Regions from separate parts of the Anoxybacillus sp. FSL W8-0104 genome, predicted to be linked through region 1. Evidence: a T-box and tRNA genes for the amino acid it is inferred to sense, from the RefSeq annotation. Region 1 holds a T-box; the other holds one or more tRNA genes.
The links. A T-box is a leader RNA that pairs with one kind of tRNA and senses whether it is charged. The one in region 1 lies ahead of NST18_RS14595 (glycine--tRNA ligase), so its partner is inferred to be a tRNA-Gly.
Positions count from the first base shown of each region.

Region 2: it has a tRNA-Gly gene. The T-box ahead of NST18_RS14595 (glycine--tRNA ligase) is inferred to sense a tRNA for this amino acid. The anticodon was not compared.

Region 1 is NZ_JBBOQU010000001.1:2,715,831-2,738,624, reverse strand. It holds gene NST18_RS14640 (sugar-binding transcriptional regulator) at 1-567, shown strand, start outside; gene NST18_RS14635 (IS701 family transposase) at 795-1,976, opposite strand; gene deoC (deoxyribose-phosphate aldolase) at 2,549-3,214, shown strand; gene NST18_RS14625 (XapX domain-containing protein) at 3,230-3,400, shown strand; gene NST18_RS14620 (cytidine deaminase) at 3,426-3,821, shown strand; gene NST18_RS14615 (MFS transporter) at 3,919-5,118, shown strand; gene NST18_RS14610 (glycosyltransferase family 2 protein) at 5,180-5,995, shown strand; gene ahpC (alkyl hydroperoxide reductase subunit C) at 6,234-6,797, shown strand; gene ahpF (alkyl hydroperoxide reductase subunit F) at 6,812-8,341, shown strand; T-box leader at 8,405-8,582, shown strand; gene NST18_RS14595 (glycine--tRNA ligase) at 8,641-10,023, shown strand; gene NST18_RS14590 (uracil-DNA glycosylase) at 10,082-10,756, shown strand; gene NST18_RS14585 (hypothetical protein) at 10,731-10,937, shown strand; gene NST18_RS14580 (potassium channel family protein) at 10,934-11,929, shown strand; gene NST18_RS14575 (alpha-glucosidase C-terminal domain-containing protein) at 11,947-12,192, opposite strand; gene NST18_RS14570 (IS4 family transposase) at 12,246-13,379, opposite strand; partial or broken gene NST18_RS14565 (alpha-glucosidase) at 13,486-14,823, opposite strand; gene NST18_RS14560 (YwdI family protein) at 14,929-15,165, shown strand; gene NST18_RS14555 (DUF423 domain-containing protein) at 15,177-15,539, shown strand; gene gerQ (spore coat protein GerQ) at 15,566-16,009, opposite strand; gene NST18_RS14545 (cell wall hydrolase) at 16,028-16,450, opposite strand; gene hemQ (hydrogen peroxide-dependent heme synthase) at 16,573-17,319, opposite strand; gene NST18_RS14535 (YqaA family protein) at 17,388-17,951, opposite strand; gene pta (phosphate acetyltransferase) at 18,129-19,112, shown strand; gene NST18_RS14525 (lipoate--protein ligase family protein) at 19,112-19,936, shown strand; gene NST18_RS14520 (RsfA family transcriptional regulator) at 19,963-20,634, opposite strand; gene NST18_RS14515 (ISLre2 family transposase) at 20,875-22,224, shown strand; gene NST18_RS14510 (DUF1450 domain-containing protein) at 22,430-22,654, shown strand; gene NST18_RS14505 (HD domain-containing protein) at 22,779-22,794, shown strand, end outside.
Region 2 is NZ_JBBOQU010000001.1:2,316,130-2,324,394, forward strand. It holds partial or broken gene NST18_RS12160 (protein prkA) at 1-495, opposite strand, end outside; gene trmL (tRNA (uridine(34)/cytosine(34)/5-carboxymethylaminomethyluridine(34)-2'-O)-methyltransferase TrmL) at 777-1,250, opposite strand; gene NST18_RS12170 (amidase domain-containing protein) at 1,262-2,119, opposite strand; gene queG (tRNA epoxyqueuosine(34) reductase QueG) at 2,177-3,313, opposite strand; gene NST18_RS12180 (B3/B4 domain-containing protein) at 3,375-4,037, shown strand; tRNA gene NST18_RS12185 (tRNA-Gly) at 4,119-4,192, opposite strand; partial or broken gene NST18_RS12190 (IS982 family transposase) at 4,635-5,304, opposite strand; gene NST18_RS12195 (hypothetical protein) at 5,600-5,980, opposite strand; tRNA gene NST18_RS12200 (tRNA-Leu) at 6,096-6,179, opposite strand; tRNA gene NST18_RS12205 (tRNA-Leu) at 6,231-6,316, opposite strand; tRNA gene NST18_RS12210 (tRNA-Cys) at 6,327-6,400, opposite strand; tRNA gene NST18_RS12215 (tRNA-Gly) at 6,412-6,483, opposite strand; tRNA gene NST18_RS12220 (tRNA-Gln) at 6,489-6,563, opposite strand; tRNA gene NST18_RS12225 (tRNA-His) at 6,581-6,656, opposite strand; tRNA gene NST18_RS12230 (tRNA-Trp) at 6,666-6,739, opposite strand; tRNA gene NST18_RS12235 (tRNA-Tyr) at 6,750-6,834, opposite strand; tRNA gene NST18_RS12240 (tRNA-Thr) at 6,840-6,915, opposite strand; tRNA gene NST18_RS12245 (tRNA-Phe) at 6,927-7,002, opposite strand; tRNA gene NST18_RS12250 (tRNA-Asp) at 7,026-7,101, opposite strand; tRNA gene NST18_RS12255 (tRNA-Met) at 7,106-7,182, opposite strand; tRNA gene NST18_RS12260 (tRNA-Val) at 7,211-7,286, opposite strand; rRNA gene rrf (5S ribosomal RNA) at 7,297-7,413, opposite strand; rRNA gene NST18_RS12270 (23S ribosomal RNA) at 7,661-8,265, opposite strand, start outside.

The sequences.
Region 1 (22,794 bases):
CAGCTTAAACATAAGCATGTGAAAGACGTCAAAGTCGTTCAATTAAAAGGTGGCGTCAGCTTGTCGGAAACGAATACGTTCGCTTCTGATATTTTACATTTGTTTGGAAGCGCATTCAATGCAACGGTACATCACTTGCCTCTCCCGGCCATCGTCGATCATGTCGTTGTTAAGCAGGCAATGGAGGCAGATCGCCATATTCGCAAAATTCTCGATCTCGGTCGACAAGCGAATATTGCTGTATTTACGATTGGATCAATTAAATCGGAGTCGCTATTGTTCCAGCTTGGTTATTTTACAGAAGAAGATTTGCAAACGATTTATTCAAAAGCAGTCGGTGACATTTGTTCACGCTTTTTTGATCAAAACGGAAAGCTATGCAGCGAGGAGTTAAATGCCCGCACGCTTGGCATTGAGTTAGAAGAGTTGAAAAATAAGGAATACTCGATTGTGATTGCGGGAGGTATTCATAAAGTGGCAGGCATATACGGAGCATTGAAAGGAAAATATGCAAACGTATTAGTAACAGATCAATTTACTGCCGAATGTTTGTTAGAAAAAGAATAAAAAACGACAAACGGGGGAAAAGAAGAAAGCCCCCTTTATTTATGCAAAGAAGGAAGAAAGATGGAGCAAAAACGTGAATTTTATTTTACGTTTGTTCATGCTAACGTTTACATATGTTCGTTTTCCTGTTATATTGATGATGTAATCAAAAATTCAACTTAGTAACTGTAGTTGAGCAATTTTCGTTACAATAATTACCATTTAAAAAGAGACAAACAGGGTACCCCTTATGCCACGTGGAGCTGTTTTTTCACGGTATCAATGGGAATATTTTGTTTTGCTGCACGATAAATGAACTCCACGAGGCTATGTCCTTTTCTCTTGCGCAGGAGATCGAGCCCATCCGAAAAATCACTGTTAGACTCGAACATGCTGTACACATACGCAAGTTGCACCAAGATCCAATACCGTTTCACCGCCCGACGCCCGCGAACGCGGTATCCATCGAGTTTCAGCTGGTCTTTCGCTTGACGGAAAAAACATTCGATCGACCAACGTGCAGCATAGTAGCGCAAGATCTCTTCATCGCTTAGCTCGCGATCGGTGCTCAAGACGCAATGAAGATGTTTCGGCGTCATCGGCTGATCGGCTTTCCATGCGAGCAGCACCACGGCATCCTTGAGACCGTTCAGAGCGCCTTCGTAGCGATACACCCGATAACGCTCTTTTCCCACCGTGACGAGGCGGGTATCCCGTGGCTCCATAGATTTGGCAAATTCTTTTGCTTGAATGGCCGTCCCTTTTGGATAGAGAATCCGATTCGTCTTCAGCATCGCGATGACGTGGAACCCTTTTTTCAAGCAGGCTCCCACGAGGGTTTTCGATGGATACCAAGAGTCCATGAGCACATAAACGGGGCGACTCACATCCAACGAAGAAAGCATCTCGATCGCGAGTTCCCCTTTGCTTTTCCCCGCCGTCTTGTCGTAGAGGCGAAAGGCAAAAGGAAACGCTTGAGTCATCGTATGAACCATGAGCCAAACGAGAGAATGTCCCCAAATCGATTTTTTCTCTGCGTGACAATAGTGCCAATCACACCCTTGAATGGCGTGTGTTGCCCGTGACGAGGGCTTCGTTTTTTGGCAAATCGTATCATCGATCGAAACAAAAATGGGTTGATTCTCTCGTTTCGAGCTGCGTTCGACACGATGAAGCACCCACTGTTGGAGTTTGCGAAGCAGCGTCTCTTCCTCCCATGGGCTTTTCGTGAAAAAATGGCTCAGTGTCGTGCGATGGTTCGGATGAAAACTCCCATGATGTAGATCGGTCAGCGTTCCCGAAAAGCCCTTTGTAATCATCGCATCCACGATATGAACGAGATGCTTCATGACAGGTTTCGAGAAATAAAGGGCCAACCCCAACATCGTCAAAAACTTGTGGATTCCTTGGTGATGTGCTAATCTATTCATGAGACATGAACCTCCTTGTGAATGGTTTGTTGGCACATCTATTCTAACCAAGGAATCGGGTTCATGTCTTCTTTTTTGTTTGGTTGTAAATTTATGTTAGTAAATTTGCTCATCTACAGTTAGTAAGATGATTGTAGCTATATTTATTTAAAAATAGGGAGGAACGAATGGTCAACTACCCCCACTTAGCTAACGCTTGAAGTGAGGGCTTGCAACTCCCCAGAAGTGCAAACGGATTTCGTCCTCCTTCCTTGACTTGGGGTTGCATCAGGGGCAGGTTGACGACTACCCAACGACGCAGGTCATGCCTGCATCGTTACCGATTCTCTCGGTGTGTCTGTTGGCAGTACTTGGCTTCCACACACAACAGACGGACCTACGCTCGATGTTTTACGGTTACAACGTTTCCTGTAACCAACTCCATACATCGAGTAGCAGTTATTGGAGTGCCTTTATTGAACGGTTTTCTCCACGCCTTTATTATATCATACACAAAAGAAAGGGGGAACGCGCATTCCTCTCCCACTTACTCCCTTTGGTCGTTGAAGTGGGAGTCTCCTGCGCGAAATAGGATGAACATTGCCCGTATGATTGATCATACGTTATTAAAGCCAGAAGCGACGAAAGTGCAAATTGAAAAGTTAGTAGAAGAAGCGAAAAAGTACGAATTCGCATCAGTATGCGTTAACCCAACGTGGGTAAAGCTTGCTGCTGAACGTTTGCAAGGAACAAAAGTAAAAGTATGTACCGTCATTGGCTTCCCGTTAGGAGCGACAACGCCAGAAGTGAAAGCTTTTGAAACAAAACAAGCGATTGAAAATGGTGCGCAAGAAGTCGATATGGTCATCAATATTGGTGCGTTAAAGGATGGTGACGATGATCTTGTAGAGCGCGACATTCGTGCGGTCGTCGAGGCTGCAAAAGGAAAAGCGTTAACAAAAGTTATTATCGAAACAGCGTTGTTAACAGATGAAGAAAAAGTGCGCGCATGCGAAGTTGCTGTTCGCGCAGGCGCTGATTTTGTGAAAACATCAACGGGATTTGCCAGCGGCGGTGCGACAGTAGAAGATGTCGCATTAATGCGCAAAACGGTTGGTCCAAATGTCGGTGTGAAAGCATCTGGCGGTGTGCGCAGCGCAGCGGATGCAAAAGCGATGATTGACGCTGGAGCAAATCGGATCGGTACAAGTTCTGGACCTGCTATTATGGAAGGAACAACTTCAAACGAAGCATACTAATGGAGGCATTCGCATATGAAAGAAGTATTACTAAGCTTACTTGCTGGGCTTGTCGTTGGAATTTTGTTTAAATTTTTACGTTTGCCGTTGCCAGCCCCGCCTGTGTTGGCAGGAGTGATAGGGATTTTTGGCGTATATTTAGGTGGCGTCGTCGCTGACTGGTTAATGAAGACGTTTTTTAACTAAATAGCCCAAGAAGGGATGATCAACAATGAATAAACAACTATTAATTGAAGCGGCAAAACAAGCGAGAGAGCGGGCGTACGTTCCGTATTCAAAGTTTAAAGTTGGGGCAGCGCTATTAACGAAAGATGGGAAAGTGTATGGAGGTTGCAACATCGAAAACGCATCATACGGTTTATGTAACTGTGCTGAACGTACAGCTTTATTTAAAGCGTACTCAGAAGGAGACCTTGAGTATGCGATGTTAGCTGTTGTTGCGGATACGGAGCGTCCTGTTCCGCCATGTGGCGCATGCCGTCAAGTCATTGTTGAATTGTGTGACCCGAATATGCCTGTCATTTTAGCCAATATGAAAGGCGATGTACAGGAAACGACGGTGAAAGAACTTCTCCCTGGAGCTTTTTCAAAAGAAGATTTGCGATAAGCGTCGGCTTTTCCGACGCTTTTTGCATTGATACATAACAAAAAAGGAAATATAATCGTGTAGAGGATAATTTGACAGCTGACAACGGAGGTGTGACATGAGTCAAGATGTATCAAGAAACAAGTTGCTTTGGATCGCGGGGCTTGGATGGTTGTTTGATGCGATGGATGTCGGGATGCTTTCATTCATTCTTGCGGCTTTGCAAAAGGAATGGGGATTAACAGCTGAGCAAATGGGTTGGATTGGGAGCGTGAACTCGATCGGTATGGCCGTCGGTGCTCTTGTGTTTGGATTGTTAGCTGATCGTATCGGTCGAAAGCAAGTATTTATTATTACGCTTTTATTATTTTCGATCGGAAGCGGCTTATCTGCTTTTGCGACAACGTTAACGGTATTTTTAATTTTACGCTTTTTTATCGGTATGGGACTTGGCGGTGAACTTCCGGTTGCTTCCACGCTCGTATCGGAAAGCGTACCCGCTCATGAGCGCGGGAAAGTTGTCGTTTTATTAGAAAGCTTTTGGGCAGGTGGCTGGCTATTAGCTGCGCTCATTTCATTTTTCATTATTCCGACGTACGGTTGGCAAATGGCACTCATTTTAGGGGCTTTACCTGCGTTATACGCCATTTATTTGCGTATTAACTTGCCCGATTCACAAAAGTTTATTGCGGTAAAAACGGCAGAACGTCGTTCTGTTTGGCGCAATATCGCAGACGTATGGGCAAAACCTTATGCGAAGCAAACGACGATGCTTTGGATTTTATGGTTTGCGGTCGTCTTTTCGTACTACGGCATGTTTTTATGGCTGCCGAGCGTGATGGTGATGAAAGGATTTAGTTTAATTAAAAGCTTTGAATATGTGCTAATTATGACGTTAGCGCAATTGCCAGGTTATTTTAGCGTCGCGTGGTTAATCGAACGCATCGGAAGAAAAGCGGTGCTCATTATTTATTTAGTTGGGACAGCGTTAAGCGCTTATTTCTTCGGAAATGCCGAGTCGGTTGCGATGTTAGTGACGTTTGGAGCGCTGTTATCATTCTTTAATCTCGGCGCATGGGGAGCGCTTTATGCCTACACGCCAGAACAATACCCAACGGTTATTCGCGCGACAGGGGCAGGCATGGCCGCTTCATTTGGACGTATTGGTGGCATTTTAGGACCGCTTCTTGTCGGTTATCTCGTTGCACAAAAAGTATCAATTACGATGATTTTTGCTGTATTTTGTATCGCGATTTTCATTGGTGCACTTGCCGTTCTTTTCCTCGGCAAAGAAACGAAACAACAAGAACTCGCATAATCATTCGAAAAGAAGCTATAATGGTATCATTGTAGCTTCTTTTTTGAAAGGGGATTTTCTTTTGGGCGTTTCTGTAGTTATTGCGACATATAATCGGCTACTTCCGCTGGCAGAATTGCTAGAGTCGTTAAGCAAACAAACGTATAAGCCAACGCAAGTTATTATTGTCAACGATGGGGGCTCATCGGTACAAGCTGCTGTCGATGCATATCCTGAGCTTTCTATTGAGCTCATGGAATTAAGCGAAAATGTCGGGCACGTCGAAGCTCGGAATATCGGTGTGCGTGCGGCGACAGAAGACTTTATTATGCTGTGTGATGATGACGATTTACTATTGCCGTGCCATATGGAGCGAATGATTGCAAATATGAACGACGCGGACTTTGTATATAGCGATGTAGAAATTTTTCATTATCGCACGGAAAATGGTATGCGTATACCGACCGATCGCTTTTTATTTGCATATGAATATGATTTACAAGCAATGCGTACATTTTCGACGTATGTTCCTTCAGGGAGCATGTATCGGCGCACCATTCATGATGTAATCGGGTATTTTGATTCATACGTTCATAATTATTGGGATTGGGATTTCTTTTTACGTGTAGCGAAAGAGTTTTGTGTCAAACGCGTACCGACAGCGAGTGTTCTTTATGCTTTTTCCAATGAAGGAGATCATTTATCGAAACAAATGAATGAAACGAGACAAATGTATTTAAACCGATTAAGTGAAAAACATGAACTTGGCAACCTACCAACGAAAAACTTTTGGCTCCTTTTATCAGAGCCGGATGTGCAAAAACGGCAAGCAAAGAGTGAAGTCATATGGGATGGTGAACCGTTTCGTTCGCGGCTCGCTCATCTCGTTCGTTGTTAGGGGATATGTACAGAGTCTTTGCGAAGGCTCTGTTTTTTTGTTTATAGAAAAAGGAATAAAGAAGAAATGTGTCGAAAAACTAACAAGGTTAAGTAGTTTCTACTTGACAAATAAAAATTACTATATGATAATTTATATCGAATTATAATTGTTATAATTTGATTTGTCAGTCATATTTTCTATATGGCTGGATCATACTACTAACATACAAAAAAATGATGCAGGAGGATGATGAAGCATGTCATTAGTAGGAAAACAAGTACAACCATTTAAAGCGATGGCGTACCATAACGGTGAATTTATCGAGGTAACAGAAGAAAACTTAAAAGGAAAATGGAGCGTCGTTTGCTTCTATCCAGCAGACTTTACGTTCGTTTGCCCAACAGAATTAGAAGATTTACAAAACGAATATCCGAAATTAAAAGAGCTTGGTGTTGAAGTATACTCTGTTTCAACAGATACACACTTCACGCATAAAGCATGGCACGATCATTCGCCAGCTATTAGCAAAATTGAATACGTAATGATCGGCGACCCTTCACAAAAATTATCACGCATGTTCGAAGTGCTTGATGAAGAAACAGGTCTTGCGCAACGCGGTACGTTCATTATCGATCCAGACGGTGTTATCCAAGCAGTTGAAATTAACGCTGACGGCATCGGTCGCGACGCAAGCACAATTGTAAACAAAATTAAAGCTGCACAATATGTGCGCAACAACCCTGGCGAAGTATGCCCAGCAAAATGGCAAGAAGGTGGGCAAACATTGAAGCCAAGTCTTGACCTTGTAGGTAAAATTTAAGGAGGCTTACGTCAATGGTATTGGATGCTGAAATTAAAGCACAGCTCGCCCAATATCTACAATTGATGGAAAATGACATTGTGTTAAAAGTGAGCGCGGGAGACGATTCAGTTTCCCGCGATATGCTTGCTTTAGTCGATGAGCTTGCAACGATGTCATCGAAAATCAAAGTAGAAAAAACAACGTTAGAGAGAACGCCAAGCTTTAGCGTCAATCGCGTTGGCGAAGAAACGGGCGTTGTGTTCGCAGGAGTGCCTTTAGGACATGAATTTACTTCCCTCGTGCTTGCGTTGCTTCAAGTGAGTGGACGTCCGCCAAAGGTCGATCAAGCGGTCATTGATCAAATTAAAGGTTTACAAGGAACGTACCGTTTTGAAACATACGTCAGCTTAACGTGCCATAACTGTCCGGACGTCGTTCAAGCATTAAACGTCATGAGCGTACTAAATCCGAATATTTCACATACGATGATTGATGGAGCAGCATTTAAAGAAGAAGTCGAACAAAAAGACATTATGGCGGTGCCAACTGTCTTTTTAAATGGCGAACCGTTCGCAAGCGGTCGGATGTCGCTTGAAGAAATTCTTGCGAAGTTAGGAAGCACGCCAGATGCTTCAACGTTCGCAAACAAAGACCCGTTCGACGTGCTTGTCATCGGTGGCGGACCTGCCGGTGCAACAGCAGCCATTTATGCTGCGCGTAAAGGCATTCGCACGGGAATTGTCGCTGAACGTTTTGGTGGTCAAATTTTAGATACACTAGGCATTGAAAACTTTATTAGCGTCAAATATACAGAAGGTCCAAAGCTCGCGGCAAGCCTTGAAGAACATGTGAAACATTACAATGTTGACATTATGAACTTGCAGCGTGCGAAACGGTTGGAAAAGAAAGACCTCATTGAAGTTGAACTTGAAAACGGCGCCGTTTTAAAAAGTAAAGCGGTCATTATCGCGACAGGTGCGCGTTGGCGCAATCTCGGCGTCCCTGGCGAAGCGGAGTTCAAAAATAAAGGGGTTGCTTACTGCCCGCATTGCGACGGTCCGTTGTTCGAAGGAAAGCATGTCGCGGTCATTGGCGGTGGTAACTCTGGGGTCGAAGCGGCAATTGACCTGGCGGGAATTGCTAAGCATGTGACCGTTCTTGAGTTTGCGCCAGAATTAAAAGCGGATGCTGTGTTGCAAGATCGTTTGTACAGCTTACCGAACGTAACAGTCATTAAAAATGCGCAAACGAAAGAAATTACAGGTACAGACAAAGTAAACGGTCTCACATATATTGATCGCGCAACAGGCGAAGAGCACCATATTGAACTTCAAGGTGTATTCGTGCAAATCGGGCTTGTACCGAATACAGAATGGTTAGAAGGAACGGTAGAGCGCAATCGCTTCGGTGAAATTATCGTCGATAAACGCGGTGCAACAAACGTTCCTGGTGTCTTCGCTGCTGGCGATTGTACAGATAGCGCATATAAACAGATTATCATTTCCATGGGCTCAGGCGCAACAGCTTCTTTAGGTGCGTTTGACTACTTAATTCGGAATTAACCGGTTTCCCTCCCCTTGACGCTCGTATTGTCGTTTGATACAATATTAGCCAAACGAAATACAGGTGCAACGATGAAAGATGGATAGTAGCTAAGATCGTTCTTTTATAGCGAGCTAGGGAGGGTGGAAGCCTAGCAAAGACGCTTAGCGAAACGGCAGTCTGGAGTTGCTTCACGCAAAAAGTGGATGCGTTACGCATCAACTAGGGTGGAACCGCGGGAGTTACGCTCTCGTCCCTAGGCGAAAGGCCTAAGGACGAGAGCGTTTTTTGTTTACACTTCGTAAGAGGAGGATGAAATATGTCGGTAACGATGGATCAAATTGTGGCACATGCGAAACATCGCGGTTTTGTTTTTCCTGGCTCAGAAATTTACGGCGGGTTAGCGAATACGTGGGATTACGGTCCGCTAGGGACAGAATTAAAAAACAATATTAAGCGCGCATGGTGGAAAAAGTTTGTCCAACAATCGCCGTACAATGTCGGATTAGATGCAGCGATTTTAATGAACCCGCGCACGTGGGAAGCGTCAGGTCATTTAGGGAACTTCAACGATCCGATGATTGACTGTAAACAATGTAAAGCGCGTCACCGGGCAGACAAACTTATCGAAAGCGCCCTTGAAGCGAAAGGCATTGAAATGGTTGTCGATGGGCTTCCATTTGAAAAAATGGAGCAGCTCATTCAAGAGCACGACATCGCTTGTCCGGATTGCGGCAGTCGCGACTTTACGAACATTCGCCAATTTAACTTAATGTTTAAAACGTTCCAAGGTGTGACGGAATCGAGCGCGAACGAAATTTATCTTCGTCCTGAAACGGCACAAGGCATTTTTGTAAACTTTAAAAACGTGCAGCGGACAATGCGCAAAAAATTGCCGTTTGGTATTGCGCAAATCGGAAAAAGTTTTCGGAACGAAATTACACCTGGAAACTTCACATTCCGTACGCGCGAATTTGAGCAAATGGAGCTTGAATTTTTCTGCAAGCCAGGAGAAGAATTGCAATGGTTTGATTATTGGAAACAATATTGCGAACAGTGGCTTTTATCGCTTGGCATGAAGCGTGAAAACATTCGTTTGCGCGATCATTCCGAAGACGAACTATCTCACTACAGCAACGCGACAACAGATATTGAATATAAGTTCCCGTTCGGTTGGGGCGAGCTATGGGGCATTGCATCGCGCACCGATTACGATTTGCGCCGTCATATGGAATATTCAGGAGAAGATTTCCATTACCTCGATCAAGAGACGAATGAGCGTTTCATTCCGTACTGCATTGAACCTTCACTCGGTGCAGACCGCGTGACGCTTGCCTTTATGATTGATGCATATGAAGAAGAACAACTTGCGGACGGCACAACGCGTACCGTCATGCATCTTCATCCGGCATTAGCGCCGTACAAGGCCGCGATATTGCCGTTATCGAAAAAGTTATCAGAAGGTGCACGTGAGATCTTTGAACAATTGTCACAACACTTTATGGTTGATTACGACGAGTCAGGATCAATCGGTAAACGTTATCGCCGCCAAGATGAAATTGGTACACCGTTCTGTATTACGTATGATTTCGACTCAGAACAAGATCAAATGGTAACTGTGCGCGATCGCGACACGATGGAACAAACACGCATTCCAATTGTACAATTAAAAAGCTTCTTGGAAGAAAAAATTCAGTTTTAGACGAAAACAGGCTATCCTATGTAGTAGGGTAGCCTTTGTATTAGAAAGGAGTGAAAAGATGAGCATATTGAAAAACGATTGGGCTCCTTTATTAGAAGAGGAGTTTCAAAAACCGTATTATTTGAAGTTGCGTCAGTTTTTAAAAGAAGAATATCGAACGAAAACGATTTATCCCGATATGCACGATATTTTCAACGCCCTTCATTACACGCCATATGCCGATGTGAAAGTCGTTATTTTAGGACAAGATCCGTATCACGGGCCGAATCAAGCGCACGGATTAAGTTTTTCTGTCAAACCGGGCGTCGCTTTGCCTCCGTCACTATTAAATATTTTTAAAGAGCTACACGATGACCTCGGGTGTTATATTCCAAACAACGGTTATTTATTAAAATGGGCGAAGCAGGGAGTGTTATTGTTAAATACGGTATTAACGGTACGGCAAGGGGAAGCAAACTCGCACAAAGGAAAAGGATGGGAACATTTTACGGATCGCATCATTGAACTTGTGAATGAAAAGACGGAGCCGGTCGTCTTTATTTTATGGGGGCGTCATGCCCAAGCGAAAAAAGCGCTCATTACAAATGAACATCATTATCTTATTGAAGCCCCGCATCCGAGCCCACTTTCAGCCGCGCGAGGCTTTTTCGGCAGCCGCCCGTTTTCGAAAACGAACGCGTTTTTACAACGAACAGGGAGAGAGACGATTGACTGGCAAATCGAAAACATTTGATACTCGAATAAACTGTTATGCATGCAAACATTTTTACGTCACGTGGGACCCGCAGCTGCCGCGCGGTTGTCGTGCGTTCGGTTTTAAAAGCGTCGCGTTGCCGTCTATTGTCGTTAAGCAATCATCTGGCGCGCCTTGCATGAAGTTTGTAAAAAAAGGACATAAGGGGAGAAACGGATGAGTTCGTCGCGCTCTATCGTCGTTTCCGTTGTGGCGATGCTCTTCGCCATTGCTGCAGGAACGATAGGGTTTATGTTTTCTGAGCAATTAACGTTTTTTGATGCTCTTTGGTTGACTGTTGTTACGATTTTAACGGTTGGCTATGGCGATACAGTTCCACAAACGTTTTATGGGAAAATGTTTGCACTGATCATTATTCCCGTCGGTATTAGCATCGTGACATACGCGACAGGGGCGGTTGCTTCGATGATGATGGAAGGGGAATTTTCGAAAACAGTGCGGAGGCGAAAAATGAAAAAGAAAGTTGAAACGATGAGAAATCATATTATCGTATGTGGGTATGGACGAGTGGGAGAACAAGTCGTGCGCGAGCTTGTCAAAAACGGGACACCTGTCGTTGTTATTGAGCGAAACACGGATTGGCTCGAAGAAATGGACGACCCTCTTCCGTGCGTCGAAGGGGATGCGACAGAAGATGACGTATTGATCGCGGCAGGCATTGAACGGGCGGCTGGCTTAATTGCCGCGTTGCCATCTGATGCTGATAACGTCTTTATTGCCTTAACAGCAAAAGGAATAAACCGCGACATTCAAGTTGTCGCGCGTGCCGAACGAACGGAATCGGAAGAAAAATTGCGACGTGCTGGTGCGGACAAGGTGATTAACCCTTCGTTTTTGGGCGGCCGGCGCATGGCGATGACGATGTTAAAGCCTGTGAGTGTCGATTATGTTGATACGATTTTTCATGACCATGCAGAACAATATGCGATTGAAGAAATTACGATTGAACCTCATTCCCCATTTGTCGAGACATCTGTTCGCGATCAAGCGGTGCGTACGCGCTTTGGTGTGACGATTATTGCCATTCAACGTCAAAACGACATTATTGGCAATCCGATGCCAGAGGAGCGATTTTATGTTGGAGATGTCATCATTGTATTCGGTGAGAAACGAGCATTAGATGCGTTTGAACAGGCAGTAAACAAAAAGTAAGCAGCCATATCGGCTGCTTACTGTAATGCATAAATTCTCGCTTCGTGTGGGCGCATATGAAGCGTCGTTCCTTCTTCTTTGACGTCTGTATAGTTGCCGAGCAAGAGGCGGCGACTTGCAGAGCTGATCTCTTCTGGCAATGTATATACGTTGTCGCTGTCGCAATGATTTAAAACGATAAGCCAGCGAACGCCATCGAGCTCGCGTGTATAAGCATAAATATACGGCTCATTTTCTGAAAGATCGCGGAACGTGCCGTACACCATTACCGGATTTTGTTTGCGTAATTGAATAAGCTTTTTATCACGGCTGTTGATTATCCAAAATTAGGCATACTCCTCCCATATATTCGGGCATACTCAAATAAGACAGCTGCCATCTCGGATTTCCATTCGAGAGGAAGTTGCCCAGAGAAAAAACGACGGACAAACGAAAGAAAGGTAAGGGACGAGGTTGTCCGTTTTTCCGTTCGATGATATAGCCATCTCAGTAACACATAAGCGATAAATGCCGCAAAAAGTTGGTTGTATACCGCATGCTCGTTGGTGCCAAATAAGGTCGGAACGTTTAGATATTGCTTGATCCATCGGAAAAACACTTCCACTGTCCAACGTTCTTGATACATCTCGGCAATCTTTTCCGCCGATGCCTCTAAGACGTTCGTGACCACACGGATTTCATGCCCGTTCGCATCCTGAAAGATCACGACGCGATGGCGCTTTTTGGAACGACATTGTTTCGTTCCTAACTGGCAAGTAAAATCCGCCACAATAGAAGAAGAGGAGGAAGAAAGGCGCTTTAGGCTCTTTTTTTGATGGATCTCGACATTGTCTTTCATCCGAATCACAAACGGTTGCTTCTGTTCGACAAACCGATCGAGGCGTTCAATTTTAAAGTACGCTCGATCTTCGACAAGAACCGTTTGTACGTCTGTGAGCCGCTCTCCCACCGGTCCATCGTGGCGCAACCCTACGGTTTCTACGATGTCGCTCGGCATTTGTTGCTCAGGGGAATACGCGACGTGCATTTTCACTCCGGATCGTTCCCCATGATAGGGTGCCCATGTCAGGCGGTTTTTCCCCACGGTGACGGTCGTGGAGTCTACTATACGCAATGCTTTTGGAAAGCGAAGCGAACGGCGGGTTTGGCGATTGCACTTAGAAACAACCAAAGCAAATAAGCGCTTCATCACCTCGTACGGAACTTCTTTCGCTTTCTTAGAAACCGTCGAGTAATGAAACGTCGGCAATCCGTACATTTTCGCCACATCGGCACCATGACGGAAACTTTTCCATTCGTGAAGTGCCGCCAGCAGAAAAAAATCAACCAACGTGCGCACCGTAAACGTCCGCGAAGTGTCATGGTAGCCAACGGCTTCGGTAATCGACTGGAGATCTTCATCAGAAACAATTTTTTGCATCAAATTTGGGAGTGTGGTATGCTTGTGCATAGAGAGCACCTCCTAGGTTTGTTTGTGTTGTTACTTACATTCTACAGGAAAGGTGCTCTTTTTTCTATGTTTTTTATGGATATTATTGGTTAATCAACACGCCTGGCTTTTTATAGTAATAATATACTGAGTTTGGATCAGCTAACGCTTGTTTCACGTTAATTTCTTTATAATTCGGATTCACTTTTAACCAAGGCGTTCCCGTCGTAAATCCTGCATGTTCGCTATCGTCCCACTGCATTGGTGTCCGAGAATTATCGCGGCTTAATAGCTGCAAGCTTTCTAGCACTTCTTTCGGATCGCGACCTTTCGCGACTTCTTCCGCATATTTGTTTTTCATCGCAATGTCGTTATAGTCATCAATTGAGTCAAATTTGACGCCCGTCATGCCGATTTCTTCTCCTTGATAAATGTAAGGCGTTCCAGGCAACGTATGCACGAGCGTAGCGAGCAATTTCGCTGATTCAACACGGAACTGTTTATCGTTTCCGTAGCGCGTCACTTGTCGCGTATGGTCGTGGTTGTTTAAAAATTGTGAGTTCCATCCTTTCCCCCACAACCCTTCATACCAACGTTTTTGAATTTGTTTAAAGCGAATCGGATCCCATGTCGGCATTTCGTCACATACTTCAAAATGGAACAGCGTATGTAGCTCGTTTCGGTCTTCTCCAACATATTTCAACCCTTCTTCTGGCGACACGAAAGCGACTTCACCGACTGTGAAAATATCATAATGCTTTAACACTTTTTCATGCATTTCTTGCAAGTAATCGTGCACGCCTGGGTTGTTTGTTAAATAGCGAATGTCATATGGATTTTCGGCATCAGGAAATCCTTCAGGTTTGGCAAGCAAAGCAATCGCATCTAAACGGAACCCGTCAATGCCTTTATCTAACCAAAAGCGCATCATTTTATAAATTTCTTCACGAACTTCTTTATTTTCCCAATTCAAATCTGGTTGTTCAACTGCAAAGGAATGGAAGTAGTATTGCCCTGTTTTTTCATCGTATTCCCATGCGGACGGTGTAAAGTACGAACGCCAGTTATTTGGCTTGTCACGCCATATGTACCAATCGCGTTTCGGATTGTCTTTTGATGAACGAGACTCAATAAACCAAGGGTGTTGATCGGATGTATGGTTTACGACAAGGTCCATAATTAATTTCATTCCACGTTGATGCACTTCGTGAAGCAGGCGATCAAACGTCTCCATATCCCCTGCTTTATCCATAATGCGATAATAGTCTGAAATGTCGTATCCGTTATCTTTATCTGGTGACTCGTAGCACGGATTGAGCCAAATGACATCGACCCCTAAATCGTGAATGTAATCGAGCTTTTGAATGAGTCCTTCTAAATCGCCGTATCCATCGCCGTTTGAATCAAAAAAGCTTCGCCAATATACTTGGTATACGACAGCTTCTTTCCACCATGTCCGTTTCATTTGTTGTCACTCCTTTGTCCAATTAAAGCGTTTTCAATTTGAAAAGTTGCTATGTATAAGATACCATTGTCTTAAGGGAAAAAGGAAGACGGGAGTGAAAACGTTTTGAACATATTAGTGACACATGTGTTAACAAAAATGGAAGAAGAAATTGCAAAAGCAAAGCATACGTCGTCACCGCAGACGATGCGTGAGCATATGTATGCCGTTCGTGCATTGTGTGACGTTATTTTACAACAGCCGCCAGCGAACACGTCAACGATTGTTGCCACGCAGCCGACAACAAAAGAACGATTAGACATTGACGGCGATGCAAACGGATCATCATTACTTGATTTTTAGGGGGAATGAACATGAAACTATTTACAATTATCGCTTCCATTAGCGCAGCATTATGTGTCGCGCTCGGTGCATTCGGAGCGCATGTGCTCGAAGGGAGAATTCCAGAGCGATATATCGACACGTGGCAAAAGGCGGTTCAATATCAAATGTTCCACACGATCGGTTTGTTTATTGTTGCATTACTTGCGACAAAATGGCCGAACGTGACGCCGGCTGGTTGGTTGATGCTTGTGGGAATCGTTTTATTTTCAGGCAGTTTATATGTACTGAGCTTGACGCAAGTAAAAATACTTGGAGCGATCACGCCGTTTGGTGGCGTATCGTTTATTATCGCTTGGCTACTTTTAGCGTATGTGGCGATGAAACATATGTAAAACGAGGCGTGCTTGACGCCTCGTTTTTAACGTGGAGCATATGTGCTTAATCCACCACCCGATGCAAATGGATATTCATAATTAATTTCTTCATCAAATGTCACATAGTCGAGATAAATCATCGGCAATAAATAGCGCATGCCTGTTTGTGGATCACTTAAAATAAGATGGTCGCGTCCAGCTGCTTCAATGGCGCCGCGGAAAATTTTCGCATTCCATTCACGATTGTTTTCAAACGTCGCATAAACTGTGGCGATTTTACCTTTGTTTAGGCGCAAAATGTTTTCAATGTACGACTCTTCAATCGGGAGCATCCCCGGTAGCGGTTGGCTTGCGGTCGTTGGTGTTTGCATCGCTCCCGTTTGGGGCGTAAACGTTGGTGTAGGCAACCCAAATGGATATGTTGGCATTTGGTACGGATAGTAGTAAGGATATGCATAATAAGGAACTTGTTGTCTTTCTTCACTCATACTAATCCCTCCCTTAAATTAATATACACGTGGACAATCCGAGCGAGTTGGCGCGTAAAAACAATGAGATTTGAAGCGACCGGTATTCCATTGATTAAACCATCGTGCTGGACAAGGACCATCTGGTCGGAAAAACCAAAGCGCATTCGTTGCTGGATGAAATCGCTCACCGCGAATGACACGACGGGCAAGGCGCATGTCTTCTTCGCGGGCACGTTGATAAAAATACCCTTTTTGTACAGCTTCAAATCCCCCAGGACTTTGGAATACCATTTGTCGAATGGTACGCAGTCCAATAAAATCTAGACAGTCTGCGATGACTCGATTAATTCCTACGTTCCCTACCATCAACATGCCGAGTTGACCATCTTCTTCTGCTTCTGCCCGCATGAGACGCGCAAGCAGTTTGACCTCTTCTTCTGTATATGCAACAACAGCCATCCCTTCACCTCGCTTTATGGAAATCGCTATTAACCTATGATGAAACATGCGAAAATGTGAGGAAAGTCGTCATTGTTATATGTATGAGATCCATCATAAAAAAAGACCTCCAAATCGGAGGCCTATACATGTAAAAACGATTGTATTTTTTCCTTTGGCAAGATGTTCCCAACAAAAAACGAGCCAAACTCACCAAATCGTGCGCTTACTTCATCGAAACGCATTTCGTACACAAGCTTTTTAAACTGAAGGACATCGTTTGAAAAGAGAGTGACGCCCCATTCGTAGTCATCAAAGCCGACAGAGCCCGTAATAATTTGTACGACTTTTCCTGCGTATTTTCGTCCTGTCATGCCATGTGCGCGCATTAAATTGCGGCGTTCTTCCATCGGAAGCATGTACCAATTATCATTTCCTTGACGACGCTTGTCCATTGGATAGAAGCATACGTGATTTGTTTTCGGTAAAATCGGATATAAACGGCGGCGCACTTCTGGGTTTTCATACGGATCGCCAGCTTCTGCCGGCAAATAGTTGCTTAGCTCAACGACAGAAACGTATGAATACGCAGGGATGAGATATTCAGCTAACTTTGTTTTGTTGATTGCTGTTTCAATTTCATGAAGTTCTTCCATCGTCGGACGTAAAAGCATAAACATGACGTCCGCTTTTTGCCCCATAATCGTGTAAATGGCGTGACTTCCCTCTTTAGCCGCTTCCGTTGTTTCCCATTTTTCCACTAGCGTTAAAAACTCATGAATTGCTTCTTGGCGCTCTTCGTTTGTGAGCGTCTTCCAAGCCGCCCAATCAACCGTGCGAAAATCATGCAGGCAATACCAACCGTCTAACGTTTGTGCTGCTTCGCTCATATGTCACACTCCTTTTGTATGTACTGTTAAAAATTTTATCATATGTGTTTCGTTTATGACAAACCGCACTATTTCAATCGTTTGTGAATGAGGAAAGCGATGACCATGACTATTCCGCCGACGATCGTGATTGTTGTAAAATGTTGTTCAATAAATGATTTCGCTTGCGCACCTAAGATGAAAATAATAAGACCTTCAGCGAAAAAGCGCGCTCCGCGGCCGATGAACGACCAAAAAAGCAACGTGCGAATGCTTATGTTCGAAATGCCCGAAAAAATCGTAAACACTTTATACGGAATTGGGGTAAATCCTGCGATGACAATCGCCATCGCTCCGTATTGTTGAAAGTATTGTTCTACTTTGTCCATTTTTTCATCAGAAATAAAATAACGTAAAATCGGTCTGCCGAATTTTTTTCCAATGTACCACCCAAGCAGTGCGCCAAAGACGGAGGCGATCGTTGTTAAAAAAGAAAACCATAGCGCCTTTTCCGGCTGAGCGATGCTTAACGGGATTAATAACACATCAGGTGGAATCGGGAAAAAAGAAGATTCAGTAAACGAAACGATGACGAGACCAATGACGCCAAACTCAAGCAACCATTGTTCAAGGTGATGAATCCATTGTGACATACGTAACGCTCCTTTGTATTGTGCATGTTTTTTAACAAATATATCACTTGAAATAAAAAAACAGAATTATTATAAAAAAAAGACTATTTTCGTTTGCGGCGTAATTCATTGCTTTTCGTCTCAATAAGAGTATTCTAATAGATAGACGAATTTTTTTAAACTAAGGAGGAACATTTCGTGAGTGATTTATTTGCAGCCTTAAAACAAAAGGTGGCAGGGAAAAATGTAACGATCGTGTTTCCAGAAGGATTAGATGAACGTATTTTAACAGCTGTCGGACGTCTAGCGACAGAAAATGTATTACAGCCGATTGTCATCGGCGATCAAGAAGCTGTCGTTCAAAAGGCGAAAGAGCTCGGCTTGACGTTGGAAAAAGTAGAAATCGTTGATCCGCGCTCATATGAAGGAATGGATGAAATGGTGGCGGCTTTCATTGAACGCCGAAAAGGGAAAGTCACAGAAGAAGATGCTCGCAACATTTTACTTGATGAAAACTATTTTGGCACAATGCTCGTCTATATGGGAAAAGCGCACGGTCTTGTTAGCGGCGCCGCGCATTCGACGGCAGATACTGTACGTCCCGCGCTACAAATTATTAAGACGAAACCGGGCATTCGTAAAACGTCTGGCGTATTCATCATGGTGCGTGGCGATGAAAAGTACGTGTTTGCAGATTGTGCCATTAACATCGCTCCAGATAGCCAAGATTTAGCAGAAATCGCTGTAGAGAGTGCACAAACAGCGAAAATGTTTGATATTGAGCCGCGTGTAGCGATGCTTAGCTTCTCAACAAAAGGGTCAGCCAAATCGCCAGAGACAGAAAAGGTCATTGAAGCGGTGCGCCTTGCAAAAGAAATGGCGCCAGATTTAACGCTCGATGGCGAGTTTCAATTTGATGCGGCGTTCGTACCTTCAGTTGCGAAAAAGAAAGCGCCTGATTCTGTCATTCAAGGCGATGCCAACGTTTTTATTTTCCCGAGTTTAGAGGCGGGAAATATCGGCTACAAAATTGCCCAACGTCTCGGCAACTTTGAAGCGGTCGGTCCAATTTTACAAGGATTAAATCAACCGGTAAACGACTTATCGCGCGGATGTAATGCCGAAGATGTGTACAAATTATCGCTTATCACAGCAGCGCAGGCGCTAGCGGCGATGGAATAATGAGCGAATTGTTGCGACAACAAACGTGGCGCATTATCGATCATTCGAGTCTCGGCTCATTGTTTGATGCTAAGCAGTCATTTGCATTCGATGATGCGCTTTGCGAATCGGTCGGTAACGGTCATTCACAACCGATTGTTCGCTTATGGGTGCATCATCATACCGTTGTACTCGGTATTCAAGATACGAAATTACCGCATATTGAGAGAGGACTCGCCTACTTACATGAACAAGGGTGGCATACGATCGTTCGCAACTCCGGTGGGTTGGCGGTCGTACTAGATGAAGGGGTTTTAAACGTTTCACTTATTTTTCCTGATACAAAAAAAGGAATTGATATTGATCGAGGATATGAGGCGATGGCGACACTCATTGCGCGTATGTTGCCAGAAGCGTATGTGCAAACAGGGGAAGTTGTCGGTTCGTATTGTCCGGGAAGCTTTGATTTAAGCATTGATGGAAAAAAGTTTGCAGGTATTTCACAGCGGCGCATTCGAGGTGGTGTCGCGGTGCAAGCGTATATATGTGTAAGTGGAAGCGGCGCCGCAAGAGCGGAGTGGATTCGCCAATTTTATGAGCGCTCGCTGGCAGGAAAACAAACGAAGTTCACGTATCCGACGATCGTTCCGCATACGATGGCGTCGCTTAGTGAATTACTCGGCAAAGAAATGACCGTTTCATCACTCATCATCCGCCTATATGAAACGCTTCAATCGTTTGGAAGTACGCTTGCGCCATCATCGCTTACCTCGGAAGAATGGGAGCGATATTACATGTATTTTCAGCGCATGATTGACCGTAATGAGATGATGTTGCCGAAATAAAAAAGCTGTCGCATCGGACAGCTTTTTTATTCAGCAATTTTTTCGAGTTTCTCTAAATTTCCGTTACGATCCATTTTAAAAATAGGCGCTTTAAACTCATCTTCTGAAATCTCGATTTGTCTTGCCCGATTAATGATGCGAGCCATCGTTCCGTAATCTTCGCGCAATTCTTCATTTTCTTTTTGTAGTTTTGTAAATTGTTGTTCTAGTTGTTTATGTTGTTGTTGTAGTTGTTCAAGTTCAAGCTTGAGCTGTTTATTTTCGATTAGTGCCGTTTCTTGCCCGACGTACGATTGCTTTAAGGAATGTAAAAAAGCAATGACATGATCGAGCGTTAAATGATTCGTCTCAACATGTTCATATGCATTTATCTCGACTTGTAACGGTTCCATTCCTAACTCCTCAAGTGAAGGAACAGGTGGTGTATAGAGCGGTCGCTTTCGCAAGGCATGCTTATTTCCGAGTGCTCGTTGTCTTTGTTTCCGAAACTTTTTCGCCATTTGTAATGATTCTTCATATTGTTGGCGGACGACTGCATTCCAGCGAAACCCGCATGCCGCTGACGTACGATTCAACTTATCGCCCACTTCTTCAAACGCATTTAATTGCGTGCTCCCTTCGCGCACATGGCGAAGCACCGTTTCAGCTAGCAATAAATCTTCTTCTTCAGTCCAAGCATCTTGTCGTTTTTTTGTCATGAAGAAAACCCCTTTCGCATTCTTTTACTTTTATAATCACCAAAAAAGGAAAAAGATATACTATTTTTCAAAGGAAATAGGTATGAGTAAAATGTTTGTGGGAGAAAAAAAGACAGGTTCCTGATTTGGTATAATAAGGAACCTGTCAGATATGTAAGCAAAATAGATGAAAAACGGGCTCTCCTCCTGGTAAGGTAGTAAGTGCGAAAAAAAATACAACCAAAGAAAGGAGTGGAGCCCATGCAGGATTATATCACAAACGGCTTGACATTAAAAGAGATCGAACAGTCTTTATTTAGACATATGCAAAAACAATATGGTCATCTCCTTCAACAGGTGTTGGAGGAGATCGACCGCACATTGGCAGAACAGCGGGACAAGAAACGATATGCGCTCAAAGATAAGCGGACGATCCGACTCCAAACGCTATTTGGAGAGGTGGAAGTGAAGCGAAACTACTACTTTGACCGTGAAAAAAAGGTGTATACGTCTTTACTCGATGTCTTTCTCCAGTTCGATGGGGCGCATGGAGTGAGTCCGCTATTAGAGGAGACAGCGATTCATCTCGCCGTGACGGGTTCTTCGTATCGACAGGCTGCGCAGTCGCTTGAAAAGCTGGTGGGGTATGCATGTATGAGTCACGAAACGATTCGCCAGTCCATCATCGAGGCAGAGGTGGAAGGGCACCGTGCGATGGAGAAAAAAGGGCGCGTGTTTTTTATCGAAGCAGACGGGTTGTACGTGAAACGTCAACGAAGCCGCATCAAAGGAAAAGAAGAAAAGATCATCACGATTCACCAAGGATGGGAGAAAAACGGGAAACGCGTATCCTTAGTGAATCGACGGTATATGGTTCATCAAACGAATGAACCGATTTGGGAAGCTGTAGAGAATTTTCTGATGAAGGAATACAGCTATGATCCGTTTGAGGATTGGGTGGTCATCAATGGAGATGGAGCCCCATGGATTACAGCGTGTCGAGAATATTTCGGGGACAGGGGGTACTTTCAGCTTGATCGGTTCCATGTGGCAAGAGAGATTCGTCAATTGTTCCGAGGTCATGCGAGATATCGGGTGATTCGAAAGAAGTTAGCATCATGGGATGAAGAAGGTGTGTTACGAGAACTCACAAGTGCCATCGGTACGTTAGAACATGAGGAGAAGGAAAAGCAACTCGAGGCGCTTGTTCGTCGAATCGAGGAGATGCCAGGATGTTTGCGTGACTATCGCGTATGGTTGAAGGAAAAAGGGATTGACACGACAAACATGAGGGCGATGGGGAGTGCGGAAGGAACGATGCATGTGTTTGCGAAACGAAGTAAAAACGGTCGAAGTTGGAGGGATGCAGGGATTGAAGCGATGTTGCGAGCGATCGTCGCGATAAAAGATACGTTACTCATTCGGACACGCGATGGAGTGATGTATGGCGTGGAAGAACGAGAAGAAACGAAACGAGAAACGATCGTGAAAAAGGCACTGAAGCGCGTGCAAACGCAAATGACAGAAGTGGTACGAGATAACATCCCATACCTTCGCCAATCTTCAGGGACACCGATTTACGAGGCATTGCAAGCATTGAAAGGTTTTTAAAACGAGAGAAAACGCACATACCTACAGGATGAGAGTAAGTAAAAGCGCTTACATATAACGATTTTATAAAACCATATATAACCAAAAAAATCGGTCGAGAAAAAAATCTCCCACAAAGTCTTGACTCAAACAGGAAATAGATGCAGCTTGCATTGTTTGTATATAAGCGTTAGAATACTCGTTAGCGAAAAGGAGTGAGGACGGTATGCAAAATGAATTTCGCGTCTGTGACGATTGCCAAGCAACGAATTTAAAAACGTTGTTGCCAAGGTTAAAAAAGTTGGATCCGAACGCCACGATTGAAATTGGCTGCCAATCATATTGCGGTCCAGGTCGAAAAAAAGTGTTTGCGTTCGTCAACAATCGTCCTGTATCAGCGATGACGGAAGATGAATTAATTGAAAAAATTGCTGCGAAGTTGAAAAAATAAGGTGGCGGTTACCGATCAAGGGGCATTCTATGCGAGAGGAATGCCTTTTTTGTTTGATTTTGGTATATGTCATTGAAGGAAGTCTTTGTTTTTTTCATAGAACGCTCTATAATAAAGCTATGTTATGGACGGAAGAGAGG
Region 2 (8,265 bases), 410 kb from region 1:
GTTTCCTTCGATACGAATACCGTACTCTTTATAAAACTCGTCGCGTAAATGGTGCGGGATTAAATGAAGCGGATCTTCGTGCATCGGACATCCTTTAATGGCATATACAGCACCACGATCGGTATATGAGTACGCCTCAAGCCCTCTCTTTAACATCGTCACAAGCGTCGATTTTCCGCCGCTTACTGGCCCCATTAACAACAAAATACGTTTTCGAACATCTAATCGTTTCGCAGCTGGATGAAAATATTCTTCTACAAGACGCTCTAGCGCTTCCTCAAGTCCAAACAACTGGCCGCTAAAAAAGTTGTATTTTTTCTTCCCATCCACTTCTTCTACGCCCGCATCTTTGATCATATTGTAAACGCGAGAATGAGCAGACTGAGCTACCCATGGCTTTTCTTTTACGATTTCTAAATATTCCGCAAATGTCCCTTCCCACTTTAACTTCTGTTCTTCTTCTCTATATTTTTGTATTTTTTTTAAAATGTCCATACACGGACCTCCTCCACCGTTGTGATCTAGCATTGTGATTAATACCATATGTATGCAAGGATGTCCGGGATCATTCGTGAAAGAATGACTTTCATCCCGACATGCAATTAAGCTATAATGAAAACGTGGACATTTGTTGTCACTTCATCAAGGGAGGAGATTGTATATGAAGACGCTTCTCATTCTTGGCGTAATCGCTGCCTTTTTGGTGGCGATCTTCACCGCAGGATATAATGATAAGCCAGAAGTAAAAAATTAAGCGACTTTCATTCGAAAGTCGCTTAAAATACGTTTGGAAAGTTTTGTTGTCTTAACGCTTCATACACGAGGATAGCAGCTGTGTTCGATAAATTGAGCGAACGGACGTATTCATTCATCGGAATACGCAAACAACGTTCCATGTTATTTTCAATTAAATCTTTCGGCAATCCGCTTGTTTCGCGACCAAAAACGAAAAAGTAGTCTTTCGTTTGATCGCTATAGTCAAAAGAGGTGTAATATTTTTCTCCAAACTTCGTAATAAAGAAAAATTGACCTTCCTTATATTTTTCGAAAAGCTCTTGTAATGAATCGTAATAATGAACGTTAACATACTCCCAATAATCTAATCCGGCACGCTTTAACATTTTGTCATCAGTTGAAAATCCGAGCGGTCGAATTAAATGTAATGACGTTCCTGTCGCCGCGCACGTACGCGCGATATTTCCTGTGTTTGCTGGAATTTCTGGTTGATATAAAACGACATGTAAAGCCACATTCTTCACTCCTATATTCGATCAATAATATGAAAAAACTTATATTGAATATTCGGCGTATAAGCGGTTGAATCCTCGTATGACCAATAACGCATTCTACTATTGGACGTATGGGCATTGACGAGAGGCATCCCTTGTTTATCTTTCGCGACAACGATCGTCGTGTGATCGAATCGTCCGTCCCCTTGAAAATCATAACAAATGACGTCACCAAGAGACAACTGTTCCGGCGATTTTTTTTCAACTGCTTGAATACCTGTTTTCGTTCCACTTAAATACCAACGAAATGCATGTGCAACCGTCCACGTATAGCTCCAATCGTTTTCTCGCATCCACCATCCTTTCGTTTTATTTGGATATCCGATCATCGGAATACCGCCCGCATGCAAACATTGAGAAACGAAATTTGTGCAATCAACATGGAATTGATGAAACGCGGGGTTATAACCATTCCACCATACTTCAGCATATCGTACTGCGGCTAATCGATCATACGTATAACGAACTCGTTCATCTTCATGACGTTCTTGTTTTTTTTCAACTTGTTCCGTCTCCATGTTAGGCAAAAGCGGGCGATCACTCACAAGCTCACGTCGTTCAAATATTGCTTCACGCATCTCTTGTTCCTCTTCAACATACATCCACCCGTCTTGCCAAATAAAAAAACGGAAATGAACGATGTAGCGGACGAACGTGTGAGAGGCAATATGTTTCTTTTCTATTACGACTCCTTTTCCTTCGCATTTCACAAGCTTCGCCTGTCGCTTCGCCAGCAGTTGCTTTTTTCGTTCCATTTCCTCATCCGTCACATTAGCCGCAAAAAAGGAACGAATACGCTGATCGAGAAGGGCGTGTAGCTGTTTTCTCATCTCGCTCACCACTTTTTCGTTTTTTAATACGTTATGTCAGAGATGAAAGAAAAACAACTACACATTTTCAAGCATCGCTAACGCGTTATCAATTTCTCGAATAACGTCCTCATCTTGTTCTTTTTCTTTTGCTTGCTGGAGCATCGGCACAACTTTACGATTTCCGATTTTCCCAAGCGCCCACGCGGCCGTTCCACGAATGACTGGACGTGAATCTTTTTGAAGCAATATCAATAAATCGTCGATGGCACTTTCATCTTTGTAATGAGCCAATGCAATGATCGCATTCCGTTGAATCGGTTTTTTTCCGCGCCATGCCCCAGAGAGGTGTCCAAACGTTTCTTTAAATTGGCGACTCGTCATATGAAGAAGTGGTTTTAATAGCGGTTTCACCACTTCTGGATCCGGCTCCATCTCTGGATGGAAATGAAAGTCTTTTCCTTTATTTTTCGGACAAACAAGTTGACACGTATCACATCCGTACAATCGATTACCAATTTTATCGCGAAACTCATCAGGAATAAACGTTTTCGTTTGCGTTAAAAAAGCGATACATCGTTTCGCATTCAACTGTCCCCCTTGCACAAGCGCTCCTGTCGGACAAGCATCAATGCAGCGCGTGCATGTCCCACATTGGTCTTCGATTGGCGTATCAGGAGGAAACGGGATATTTGTAATCATTTCTCCTAAATATACGTACGATCCAAACTCTGGCGTAATAATTGAGCAGTTTTTCCCACTCCATCCGATCCCTGCTCGTTCGGCTACTGCACGATCCGATAATTCTCCTGTATCTACCATTGATTTTACTTTTGCATCTGGTACACGTTCTAAAATAAATTGTTCTAATTTTTGTAAGCGATCGCGTAAAACAACATGATAATCTTGTCCCCAAGATGCTCGACAAAAAATGCCTCTTCGTTCTGTTTTCGTGCTTCGCGGTGCGTTTTTTAGCTTCGACGGATACGCGAGGGCAATTGCAATAATAGAACGTGCTTCTGGAAGCAATAAAGATGGGGTTGTCCGCTTTTCAATATCAGGCTCTTCAAATCCCGATTCATATCCGAGTTGTTGTTGTTGACGCAATCGCTCTTTTAGTTCAAAAAATGGATCCGCATGAGCAAAACCAATTTTATCAATACCGATTGTTCGGCTATATTGAATGATTTCTTCTTTTAGCGCTTCAACGTCCATCCCTGAATCCCTCCTTTCTTCGTTGTTTATGTTACAATGTAAAGAAAAAGGAGTGAACGATATGTTAACCATTTGTGACACAATAAAACAGCGCGTATCCCATTTTAAAATCGGTGTCCTTACATACGATCAAATCGTCGTCGGTCCGTCCCCCAACATGTTGAAAGGGAAACTTCGCCAATTTCAAGAGTTGCTATATTTTGATATGGAACAAACTCCGTTGGCTGAATGGCCAGAAGTAAAAGAATGGCGGTCTGTATTTAAACAAATTGGCACAGATCCGAGCCGATATCGTCCTTCATCGGAAAGTTTGCTTCGTCGCGTACAGAAGCAAAGTTTTATTCCATCCATTCACTCGGCGGCCGATGTGAATAACTTTTTTTCCTTATATTATAAACTACCGATCGGCATTTATGATCAAGATCATCTAACAGGAGATATAGCCGTCACGATCGGTACACAAGCAGATGAATATATCGGCATCAATGATCGGACGACAAATTTTGATCGAAAACTCGTCACAAAAGACGCTCAAGGCCCGTTCGGCAGTCCAATCGTTGATTCGAAACGAACAATGGTTACAGAGCAAACAACAAATGCAATTCAAATCGTATATTTTCTGCCCTCATTTACAGAAACGCAATGTGAACAAATATTGCAAGCGATGAAAGAGATGTTTATTCAAATCCATGGGGGTACAGCTCATACACAACTCATCATATAACAAATACGGGGCGAAGCGAAATAAAAAAACGCAATGCCCCGTTCATCTTCGAAACGAAACACTGCGTTGTCCCCGTATGTATGGAGCGGGTGATGGGAATCGAACCCACGACATCAGCTTGGAAGGCTGAGGTTTTACCACTAAACTACACCCGCATCATTGTATTCACTATATCCACAATTGCCCTGCACGCTCAACTATGCCTCTTCCTCTTCCCGCTTACTCAACGATGATCGGTGCGTCGAGGCAACTCGTCGCTTATTCGACGATGTGTCGCTCGTGGCTGAGGTTTTACCACTAAACTACACCCGCATGCAGAAAAAGTAGAAATTTGTCGAATCAGATGCAAAAATAAAAACAGGAATCCCTGTTTCGTAATTACGTTTTACATTATATCGACTCCCCTCGGACAAGTCAATACGTTGTTCACAACTTTTTCAAAAATGCATCACTCATCTCTTTATAACTCATTTTTCCCTATAAAATCAATGCGCGCATATATGCCTGGACAATAATAGGCATCGTGGTTACAAATGAAGAAGAGATTTGACATAACACCTTTTGGTTTCATACACAATCAAATTCATATAATCAAAAACGATGATTTTTGCGAGATGGAGTCCAAAAAGCGATTTGGTACGCTTCATACAACTTTTTTTGCAATTCGCTACTGATAAATCCTTTATCACCCAAATTAAAAGGATGAGGAATTTGGGTCATGACGGTTTCAGCTGCAGTTCGATCGTGACAGGACGCCTCCGTTACCACGTATCCCATGGGCAGTCCTTGGTTGGTCACCTGAAGATGGAGCTTAAATCCATAGTACCACTGCTTTTTCGATGCACAGAGACCGATGTCCGCGATTCCTTGAAATCGTTTGACTCGGTACATTCTTGCGGCATGGCACAACTCGAGTGGTATACTATCTACGACCGCATAGGCGTGGTGTTGTCCACGTTTGGCTAGCTCATGGCGGATCCATTTGATCGCAAAGCGCAGCGCTCGACAACGGCGATTGTATCGAGAACGTTGTAAACAAGTTCCCAGTCACAAAGCGATGCCATGCACGTTCGGAAGAGAAGCCAAGCAGCTTTCCTAAAAGATGAATAGCAATGATCACCGTATCTTCTTGTTTCACCAAATGACGATTGCGACGTTGAAGATAGAATTGAATTTGTGACAGCTGGGCAGAAACAAAAAAGAAAATGACTGCATATTGTTTTTGAATCTTTGCTTGATCTGTAGTAAAATGAAAGGGCTCTTGCATGGGAATTCTCCTTTCGAATGTTGGTTGGCACTTCCATTCTATAGGAGATCCACAAGCAAGGGCTATTTTTATGCTTACTCGATTTTATATAGCACCACGGGTTTCTAAAAAACTGAATGAAAAATCCTTTTGTTCCGCCCTACCAAGGTGCGAAATATGAGTTAGTAACAACTTGACGCGTTCGCTTTTCTTAACGAGATAATACCGCAAAAACAACAATAAAACAAGGCGGAGCGAACCGCCTTTTAGTTGTTAATCTTTCCCATCTCTTTGTTAAAATCCATGACGAGTGGCGCTATACTTCTTCCAACTGAACTTGCTTACAAATAATTTTTAACAACGGCTCTTTATAATCAAAGGTATAGATATGAAAATGGTAAAATTCGCTTGAATTTGCTTCTACATTTTCGAAGAGAATAATAGTGAACAAGCTATCAAAATGGATATCACGCCTTGACATTTCTAGTATCTCTTTTTTTATTTTGTACTCCACATCTAGGCAATCCTTAAAATGCAACGCTAATGTCCTATTTTCCTCCCTATTCTCCTGTGTATCCCAATAATAGTCTATCGTGATAGATAGGTCTAATGGATTATTCCATTTCATATCCGTTATGATACTATCCGTGAAATCAAAATGATCTTTAATTTCTTTATAGTTGTTCGCAATGATCATTTTATTCACCTACTTTCCAAAATAAAAATGCGTCAAATGTATTCGGTAAATAAAAAACAAGGGATTTCACCTTTGTGAAACCCCTTGTCCCTAAAACCTTTTCCCTATTTAACAGTGCCGATGGTGGGAGTCGAACCCACACTCCCGCAAGGGAACACGATTTTGAGTCGTGCGCGTCTGCCAGTTCCGCCACATCGGCATGGAACAATTAAATTTTATCACACAAACTTGCTTTGTCAAGCCTTTACAGTGCCGAGGGCCGGACTCGAACCGGCACGGTAGTCACCTACCGCAGGATTTTAAGTCCTGTGCGTCTGCCAATTCCGCCACCCCGGCGCATAAAAAATGGAGGCGGCAACCGGATTCGAACCGGTGGTAAAGGTTTTGCAGACCTCTGCCTTACCACTTGGCTATGCCGCCATGAAACGAAGAGCGGAAGACGGGACTCGAACCCGCGACCCCCACCTTGGCAAGGTGGTGTTCTACCACTGAACTACTTCCGCATATATGGCTGGGGTAGCTGGATTCGAACCAACGCATCACGGAGTCAAAGTCCGTTGCCTTACCGCTTGGCTATACCCCAAAATTTTCAAGCATATATGGGGCGACTAGTGGGAATCGAACCCACGAATGCCAGAGCCACAATCTGGTGCGTTAACCACTTCGCCATAGCCGCCACGTTTTTTGGCAGGGGCAGTAGGAATCGAACCCACACCGGAGGTTTTGGAGACCTCTGTTCTACCATTAAACTATGCCCCTAAAGTCAAAATGGTGGAGGGGGACGGATTCGAACCGCCGAACCCAAGGGGAGCGGATTTACAGTCCGCCGCGTTTAGCCACTTCGCTACCCCTCCGCAGATGGTGCCGGCTGCAGGACTTGAACCCGCAACCTACTGATTACAAGTCAGTTGCTCTACCAATTGAGCTAAGCCGGCATCATTTAAAATGGTGGCTCGGGACGGAATCGAACCGCCGACACAAGGATTTTCAGTCCTTTGCTCTACCGACTGAGCTACCGAGCCGTCTAAGTAATTCACTTATATAGTGGCGGTCCCGACGGGACTCGAACCCGCGATCTCCTGCGTGACAGGCAGGCATGTTAACCACTACACTACGGGACCATTTTGGTTGCGGGGGCAGGATTTGAACCTGCGACCTTCGGGTTATGAGCCCGACGAGCTACCTGGCTGCTCCACCCCGCGATGATAAAAGTAAATCAATGTTCATACATGGTGGAGGATGACGGGATCGAACCGCCGACCCCTTGCTTGTAAGGCAAGTGCTCTCCCAGCTGAGCTAATCCTCCATTGCATCTTGCCCGGCAACGTCCTACTCTCGCAGGCGGTGTCCCGCCAACTACCATCGGCGCTGGAGAGCTTAACTTCCGTGTTCGGGATGGGAACGGGTGTGACCTCTCCGCCATCGTCACCGAGCAATAATGCTTTAGACAAATGTTATTATAACGGAATATTTTTTGTTGTCAAGCATTTTTTTATTCCTTCAAAACTAGATAACAGAACAGTCGCCTTCGCTTTTCTTACTGTCTAGCTTCGAACTAACATCCTCCTACGCCTTCGCTTTTTCCGTTCGACGTGCAAGCACGTCTTCGTCAAAAGCTCTCGGCTCCGTCGGACGTTTCCTTGGCTTCGCCAAGGACCGTTCTACGCTTTTCTTGTGTGCTTAGTTAAGTCCTCGATCGATTAGTATCCGTCAGCTGCACGTGTCGCCACGCTTCCACCTCGGACCTATCTACCTTGTCATCTTCAAGGGATCTTACTCGCTTGACGCGATGGGAAATCTCATCTTGAGGGGGGCTTCACGCTTAGATGCTTTCAGCGCTTATCCCTTCCGCACATAGCTACCCAGCTGTGCTCCTGGCGGAACAACTGGTACACCAGCGGTGCGTCCATCCCGGTCCTCTCGTACTAAGGACAGCTCCTCTCAAATTTCCTACGCCCGCGACGGATAGGGACCGAACTGTCTCACGACGTTCTGAACCCAGCTCGCGTACCGCTTTAATGGGCGAACAGCCCAACCCTTGGGACCGACTACAGCCCCAGGATGCGATGAGCCGACATCGAGGTGCCAAACCTCCCCGTCGATGTGGACTCTTGGGGGAGATAAGCCTGTTATCCCCGGGGTAGCTTTTATCCGTTGAGCGATGGCCCTTCCATTCGGAACCACCGGATCACTAAGCCCGACTTTCGTCCCTGCTCGACTTGTAGGTCTCGCAGTCAAGCTCCCTTCTGCCTTTACACTCTTCGAATGATTTCCAACCATTCTGA